Regions from separate parts of the Desulfosporosinus youngiae DSM 17734 genome, predicted to be linked through region 2. Evidence: predicted binding sites of a transcription regulator. Region 2 holds the regulator's gene; the other holds the start of a gene.

Region 1 (4,218 bases), 1.3 Mb from region 2:
TGCAGTTCTTAGAAAGCGAACCCTGATTATTAATATGCCAGGCAGTGTTAAAGCAGTTCGCGAATGCTTCGCAGCGATTGCGCCTGCAATTCCCCATGGAATTCAGATTCTCAAAGGAGAAGCAAGTGAATGTGGGTCAACAATTCAGCAGTAATGGGATGAAATACATCAAAACTTTTTAATCCTAATTTAACTATTAATAGTTTTTAATTTAAACGAGATTAACAGTTCTTTGGAAACAGGGGGACAGGTGCGTTGTTTTAAAACTAAAACAACGCACCTGTCCCCCTGTTTCTTCATAAATAATATCAAGTAAAAGTCGTTAATCTTTTACCTGGTCAAAACTTGGCCAATTAGCCCAGCTTATCTTTCGGAATTTAATGTATGAAAGTCCTTAGATGGGATGGTTCAAGCACTAAAATTTAACGTGCCTCGCAAAAGAGCATTTTGCACACAGGATGCTCAGGAAGGATTATGTGCTTTATAAAACTCTTTTTCCAAACATCATGTCATTATAAGGTAAACTTCTAATAGTTGGTTATGCCGATTCTCCTGCAGGTTGTAATAATTATGTTCAAAATTGCTGCTTAATCAATAAGTTAAGAGCTGAAGCTTGTCACGTTTGTCCAAAATGACACGTAGAATATGGTAGATTAGTGGCTTGTGAGGTGAATAATTTGAAAGCCATAGCATTTGTCGATTATGAAAATATTTGGGCCAGTTTATTAGAGCGCAGTTGTGAATTGACGCCGAAACAATTGGTAACATTTTTGCATCAATATGCCGAGCGCACTAATGTAGAATTATTAGCCATCTATCTCTACGCCAATTTTGACCGGGAAGAGTTTTGGCGAACGCAAACGACGTTTGAAAGCACGAATGTTTTTACTCGTCATGTATTTGGAAAAAACAATTATGCTAGTACGCAACTTCGCCGCAATGCTGCCGATCTGGAGTTAATGCTTGAGGCCCAAGAGATATTGCTGACAAGAGCATCCACATTTGATATGTTTTTATTGCTGACAGGGGATGGAGATTTTCTTTCCTTATTAAGAAAAATACGAGCCTGGGGGAAGGTTGTTAAAGTGATCGGGGTCGCAGGAAGTGTTCATCATACTTTGCAGCCTTTTTGTGAGGAAGACAATCTTTTACAGTGGATCCTCAATCAAAAACATGAGATAGAGTATTATCCAGAGCATGATTTGGAACGAGGAATTCAGATTCTCGGAACACTCCAAATTCGATTGCCTTATGTTGCATCAACAAAAGCCAGAGCCACATTAACAGAATTTCTAGGGCGTTCGATCTTACAAGTAAAAGAGTTTATTCGCTACTTGTTAAAAGAAAATATTCTTACTGAAAAGGAGCATCCCGATCCAAATCTGAAGATTGGCAAGACTAAAATATACCTTCTTAATCTAAAGAATACTAAGGTTCAAGATGCTTTAGGAAGCCTTTATGAAGAAGTATTACAGCGGCAAATTAAATTAATTTTGGACTAAAATCATGAATAGAGGGATCATAATCTGGCAATTATAGTGGGTAGACAATAGGGAGATGCGCATGGGGAGAGGGGTATAGAGTTTTTAAATTAAAGAGCGCATGAAATTGGGAGAAAATTAAAGATTTAAAAAGTAAATGATGAATAAACCCCGGATTTCGCTTAATTAGGGGGGTTGCTTTCCTGCAGCCCCTTGCAATATATTATAGATATATTGTTAGCACTCAATAGAGTCGAGTGCTAACAATATTAAATAAAAACATAAACAATAGGAGGGACTTTTCTTCATGAACATTAAACCTCTCGCTGATCGGGTAATCATCAAACCACTCCCGATGGAAGAAAAAACAAAGAGCGGTATTATTATGCCGGATACCGCAAAAGAAAAACCACAAGAAGGTGAAATCGTCGCCGCAGGTCCTGGAAAAGTGGAAAAAGGTGAACGCATTGCTCTTGAAGTAAAAGTGGGTGACCGTGTAATGTATTCCAAATATGCAGGAACTGAAGTCAAGTATGACGGTCAAGAATACTTAATTCTGAAAGAAACCGATATTTTAGCAATTGTTGGCTAATTGATAAGACTAACTTTTGAGGAGTGAATATACGTTGGCAAAGCAAATTATTTTTAATCAAGACGCTCGTCATGCATTAGAACGCGGTGTTAATGCTCTGGCTGAGGCTGTACGCGTAACCTTAGGACCTAAAGGACGTAATGTCGTTCTCGACAAGAAATTTGGATCTCCGCTAATTACAAACGATGGTGTTACGATTGCTCGTGATATCGAATTGGAAGATCCTTTCGAAAATATGGGTGCCCAGCTTGTTAAAGAGGTTGCTACTAAAACCAATGATGTAGCTGGTGACGGTACAACGACGGCTACCGTTTTAGCACAAGCCATTATTCGTGAAGGCCTCAAGAATGTTGCTGCCGGTGCTAATCCAATGGGCATTAAACGTGGAATTGAGCAGGCTGTGGAAGTTGTGGTTGCAGACATTAAAGCGAATGCCAAACTCGTAGAGACCAGCGAAGCTATCGCTCAAGTTGCTACTATCTCTGCCAGCGACAAAAACATTGGTGATCTGATTGCGCAAGCGATGGAAAAAGTCGGAAAAGACGGTGTCATTACTGTTGAAGAAGCAAAAGGCATGACAACCGAACTTCAAGTGGTTGAAGGAATGCAATTTGATCGCGGCTATATTTCCGCTTATATGATTACGGATACTGAGAAAATGGAAGCGGTACTCAATGATCCTTTCATTTTAATTACTGATAAAAAGATCAGTGCGATTCAAGATGTTTTACCAGTCTTAGAAAAAGTAGTGCAAGCTGGTCGCCAACTTTTAATCATTGCTGAAGATGTCGACGGGGAAGCTCTTCCTACGCTCGTTCTCAACAAATTACGTGGAACCTTTACTTGCGTTGGTGTTAAAGCCCCTGGCTTTGGAGATCGCCGCAAGGCAATGCTGGAAGACATTGCAGTTCTAACAGGTGGAACAGTTATCACTGAAGACTTGGGACTCAAGTTAGAAAACACGACTCTTGAAATGCTCGGTCGTTCACGTCAAGTTCGCGTCACCAAAGAAGAAACCACTATTGTCGAAGGATCTGGCAACAACGAAGATATTAAACAGCGCGTTGAAGCCATTAAACGTCAAATAGATGAAACCACCTCTGACTTTGATCGTGAAAAACTCCAAGAGCGTTTAGCGAAATTAGCGGGCGGAGTTGCGGTCATTCAAGTTGGTGCAGCTACCGAAACTGAAATGAAAGAGAAAAAGCTTCGCATTGAAGATGCTTTAGCTGCTACTCGTGCCGCTGTTGAAGAAGGAATCGTGTCTGGCGGAGGTGCTACTCTGATTGATGCCATTCAGGCTTTAGATAAGCTGGATTTGACAGGTGACGAGGCAACGGGTGTCAATATTGTTCGTCGTGCTCTCGAAGAACCACTTCGTCAAATCGCCAACAATGCCGGATATGAAGGTTCCGTAGTCGTTGGAAAGGTTCGTGAATCCGGTACAAGAGGGATTGGCTTTAATGCCGTAACCGAAGTCTATGAAGACATGATTGCTGCCGGTATTGTTGACCCAGCAAAAGTTACTCGTTCTGCTCTGCAAAATGCAGGCTCCATTGCTGCTATGCTCCTCACCACGGAATGCTTGGTTTCTGACTTGCCGGCTAAAGATGGCGGAGCAGGTGCTATGCCAGGCGGAATGGGTGGCATGGGCGGAATGGGCGGCATGATGTAAGTCAGCCGTGTAAAGCCCTGATATAAGCGGAACTCGTGTTGCAATGTAGCTATATGCATGCAGGCTGATAGTGATCCTGCAGCGCAAACAATACAATCCTAGATATGACGAGGCCCTCTCCTTGATTGGAGGGGGCTTTTTGCTTTTTCAGAATCTCCTGCTATTTTTTATTTGCGAAAAAGAGGATAGTATATTTTTTTGTTGAATTCTAGTTGAAATACAGAATAAGAGGGAGTGCAATTCATGGAGAATACGCCTAAAATATCAGATTCTGCTATCAACTATGGAATTCGGATTAAACTACTGTTAGGATTTTTGGTGCTCCTGCTCCTAACCTTGCTCGTCGGGGGAGTGGGTTATTACGGAGTTTATAAGATCAATCTGGAGGCGGAAGACATTGGCGGACACTGGTTGAAAGCGACAAATTCCCTGTCAAAAGTGGTTGAGGATACAGAAGATACCCGACGTTA
Region 2 (4,218 bases):
CGGGTTGATCCACCTACCAAAATGATTTGATCAATTTGGTTCCAGGATAGTTTTGCATCTTCAATCGCTTGACGTGTCGGCCCAATGGTAGAATCCACCAAATCAGAGGTGATTTCCTCAAATTTAGCTCTGGAAATATTCATATCCAAGTGTTGAGGTCCTTCTTCCGTCATCGTGATGAAGGGGAGGTTAACATTAGAATTCGTAACACCGGAAAGCTCGATCTTAGCTTTTTCAGCGGCTTCTTTTAAACGCTGCAGGGCAACTCTGTCTTTAGAAAGATCCGCACCATGGCTTTTCTTGTATTCCGCAACCATATAATCGATTAAGCGCTGGTCAAAATCGTCGCCGCCCAGGTTGTTATTGCCGCTGGTCGCTTTAACTTCCACCATACCTTGACTTAATTCGAGAATGGATACGTCAAACGTACCGCCTCCCAGGTCAAAGACTAAAACAGTCGAATCGTCTTTTTTGTCAAGACCATAAGCAAGGGCCGCAGCTGTGGGCTCGTTGATAATCCGCAGAACTTCCAGGCCGGCAATGGCTCCGGCATCTTTGGTTGCTTGACGCTGGGCATCTGTAAAATAGGCCGGGACAGTAATAACCGCTTGGGTAACCGGCTGCCCGATATAAGCCTCTGCATCTGTTTTGAGCTTCTGGAGAACCATCGCAGAAATCTCTTGAGGGCTATACGTTTTATCGTCAATTTTCACTTTGTGATCTGAACCCATATGACGTTTAATGGAGCTTACAGTTTTATCCGGATTCGATACGGATTGACGCTTAGCGACCTGTCCGACTAATCTCTCACCGGTTTTAGAAAAGCCTACGACGGATGGAGTTGTGCGATTTCCTTCCGCATTAGGGATGACAACAGCTTCTCCACCTTCCATAACTGACACACAAGAGTTGGTAGTACCTAAGTCAATACCGATAATTTTACCCATTATAATCATCCTCCTTTATAACTAGTTCGAAACCTTAACCATGCTAGGACGCAAAACTTTTTCTTTGAGGTAATATCCCTTTTGAAGTTCTTCCACTACTGTATTTTCCGGATGTTCATCCGATTCGACTCGAAGAACCGCATCATGCAGATTCGGATCAAAAGGCTGCCCAAGGGCTTCGATTGCCGTAAGTCCTTCTTTATTAAGCACCGTCTGCAATTGACGGAAAATCATGTCCACACCTTGTGCAAAAGCATTGATATCCGGGTTTGATTGAGCTGAGCTGGCAGCCCGTTCAAAATTATCCAAAACCGGAAGCAGCTCTGCAACAAGACGCTCAGACGCGTGTTTAATAATCTCTGCCTTCTCCTTCTGGGTCCGTTTTCGGTAGTTGTCAAATTCCGCCTGTAATCGCAACGCATGATTGTAATGCTCATCCGCTTTAGCTTTAGCCTGGATAAGCTCCGCCTCCAGTGTCATAACTTTTTCTAAAGGACTCATATCATTGCTGTCAAGAGTATCTTCACCAGGAGGATTCTCTAGGTCACGCTCTTGCGTATCCTCCACTTGACCTTCATCTTTAAGCTCCCGGCCTCTGAGAGTTTCTTCTCTCATTCGCGCCATGTATAATCACCTCTCGCAACTTAATCACTATTAATTATTTATATAGAATGAACCAAAAGGCTCAGTCACCGCATCTCTAAGTCTTCGTGAGCGGAGCAATTTCACTCCGGCCCTCGTTAAATCGTCACAACCTACGCTTCGTAAGAACCTCCGTCAAACTTCGCGTCATAAAATCAACGATAGCAATAACCTTGGCGTAATCCATACGGGTCGGCCCAAGTACGCCCACCGCCCCGATTGTTAATCCGTTAACTTTATAAGTCGCGGATATCAAGCTGCAATCACGAAATTCCTTCAATGTATTTTCTCCACCGATCGTGACATTTAGTCCTTCCTGGCGGGGGGTTAATAGTTTTTTCAATGGTTCATTTTGTTCGAATACTTTGAACAAGGTTTTAACCTTACCTAAATCACGAAATTCCGGTTGATTGAGCATATTCAGAGTTCCGCCAAGGTGGATACGTTCATCTTCCTCGCCGTTATCCAATATAGCTCTTAACATATCCAGCGCATTATCTATCAAAAGTCTCTGCCGGGACAGTTCGCTGTAAATCTCATGCAGCAGACTGCGTTTGACTTGACTTATGGAATATCCACGCATTTTCTGGTTAAAGACATCGGCTACATGCTGCAATTCTTCCGCTGTGAGATTTTCACCGACATCAACAATATGATTCTCTACCACACCGTTTTCTTTAACGATCACCATTATAACCTGCCCGGGCTGATAGGGCAGAAAATGCATTTTCCCAAACGTGCTTTTCCCTTTATGCGGACCAAGCACAAGACTGGTCAGATTGGTAAGTTCAGATAATAATTTGCTGGTATGTGCTACGATTTCCTGAAGCTCATTGATTTTTTTGGTGCTCTCTCGTTCAATAATTTCCATATCCTCGGCATTCAGTACTTGGGGATCCATCAGACAATCTACAAAATAACGATACCCCGCATCCGAAGGCACTCGTCCCGCAGATGTATACGGTTGTTCAATAAATCCTAACTCTTCCAAGTCGGCCATTTCATTGCGAATCGTCGCTGAAGATACTCCTAAATCAAACTTACGTGCAATCGTTCGAGAACCAACCGGTTCAGCGGTAGCAATATAATCTTGAACTATCGCTCGTAATATTTTGCGTTTGCGTTCATCCATTTGCATACATGCTTCCCCCGCTTTCAAAACAGATCCCCACGCCAAGTACAACATCAAAACATATCAACGTCTCTTTTTGTCTTTCGTTGTTAGCACTCTATCTCGATGAGTGCTAACAACTGATGTCTTCACATTACCACGTCATTTTCACTTTGTCAAGAATCAATTAGGTGATTCTTGCTTAAAGATTGCTGCTTAAAAACTGCTCACTTTCTACCAAAAAGTGTATATCCAAAGCTTATCCGCGAACTGGTTCGACCCGCGAGTCATTTAGACAAATTCTTGTAAGATAGCATTTGCTACAAAAGCATATTTCCGATTTAAGCAAAGATAATCCTCTTTGAGCACAAAAACGTCCTGATGATTATATCGTTCCAAAACAGTTCCATAAATATCCCTGAGATCCGCGCCAAAATCATTTTCAAACCCCTTAAGATGAACCCCTTCCTCAAGACGCAATCCCAAAATCATGCGCTCAGCCATACGCTCACGCAAAGATAATACCTCCAGCCCGGACTCATCGAGGGGAGTTTCCCCCTTATACAGGAGATTTACATAGGCAGTTACATCTTCAATGTTCTTCCAGCGCGCCCCATTCAAACAAGATACCCCTCCCGGGCCAAGACCTATATAATCACCGCCCCGCCAATATCCCAAGTTATGTTGACATTCATACCCGGGACGCGCAAAATTGGAGGTTTCGTACTGCCTATATCCGGCTTGCCTTAAACGTTTCACTGCCCATTCATACATCTCGGCCTGAAGATCTTCATCCGGAAGTAAATCAACCTGCTCTGTGTCAGCGGCAAGCGCGGAACCAAAACCCGTTCCTCGCGCCTCCCCCGGCACCTCAGCATATCGCTCAAAAAGCGGCGTCCCTTCTTCCATCATCAATCCATAGAGGGAAAGATGTTCAGGTGAATAGGAAAGGGCTTCTTCCAGGGACGCCTGCCATATCAACATGTTCTGTGCCGGAAGCCCAAACATCAAATCCAGGTTAAGGTTTTTAAAACCGGCCTGTCTTAATCGTCCAATGGCTTCGCGGGCTTGCTGGGCAGTGTGAATACGCCCCACAGCGCCCAGCAACTGATCATCGAACGACTGAACTCCTAAAGAAAATCGATTGATCCCAAAACTGCGGATTAGTTCAATCTTTCTATCCGTCAGAGTCCCCGGATTTCCCTCCATGGTTTGCTCAACGCTTGAACTCATGGGGAAATACCTGTGAATCATGGTCAGCAGTCCTTCTAAATCCGTTTCCTTTAGTACAGTAGGAGTTCCGCCCCCTATAAAAAGAGAAGACACCCCCTCTAGGGCATCTTGCTGCTTCTTAGCTACCTCAATTTCCAGGCCTTCCAGATACATAGCGCTAAGATCCTCGGCGGAATCCGCCAGTGAGTGGGAATAAAAAGCACAGTAATCGCATTTCTTCAGACAAAATGGGACATGAACGTAGAGGGATGGCATACGCTTGCTCACCTTTTCCTGGTTAATAAA

The links. The regulator HrcA, encoded in region 2, represses chaperone genes, less so after heat shock. The targets are predictions, from matches to a motif close to TGTTAGCACTCNNNNNNNNNGAGTGCTAACA.
Region 1: groES (co-chaperone GroES) is a predicted target of HrcA. The motif match lies at 1,717-1,747, and genes of this name have one in related genera.

The regions. Positions count from the first base shown of each region.
Region 1 is NZ_CM001441.1:616,714-620,931, forward strand. Features, by position in the region: gene DESYODRAFT_RS02955 (MogA/MoaB family molybdenum cofactor biosynthesis protein) at 1-154, shown strand, start outside; gene DESYODRAFT_RS02960 (NYN domain-containing protein) at 678-1,502, shown strand; gene groES (co-chaperone GroES) at 1,789-2,073, shown strand; gene groL (chaperonin GroEL) at 2,108-3,748, shown strand; gene DESYODRAFT_RS02975 (methyl-accepting chemotaxis protein) at 3,992-4,218, shown strand, end outside.
Region 2 is NZ_CM001441.1:4,969,002-4,973,219, forward strand. Features, by position in the region: gene dnaK (molecular chaperone DnaK) at 1-947, opposite strand, end outside; gene grpE (nucleotide exchange factor GrpE) at 969-1,571, opposite strand; gene hrcA (heat-inducible transcriptional repressor HrcA) at 1,696-2,727, opposite strand; gene hemW (radical SAM family heme chaperone HemW) at 2,992-4,188, opposite strand.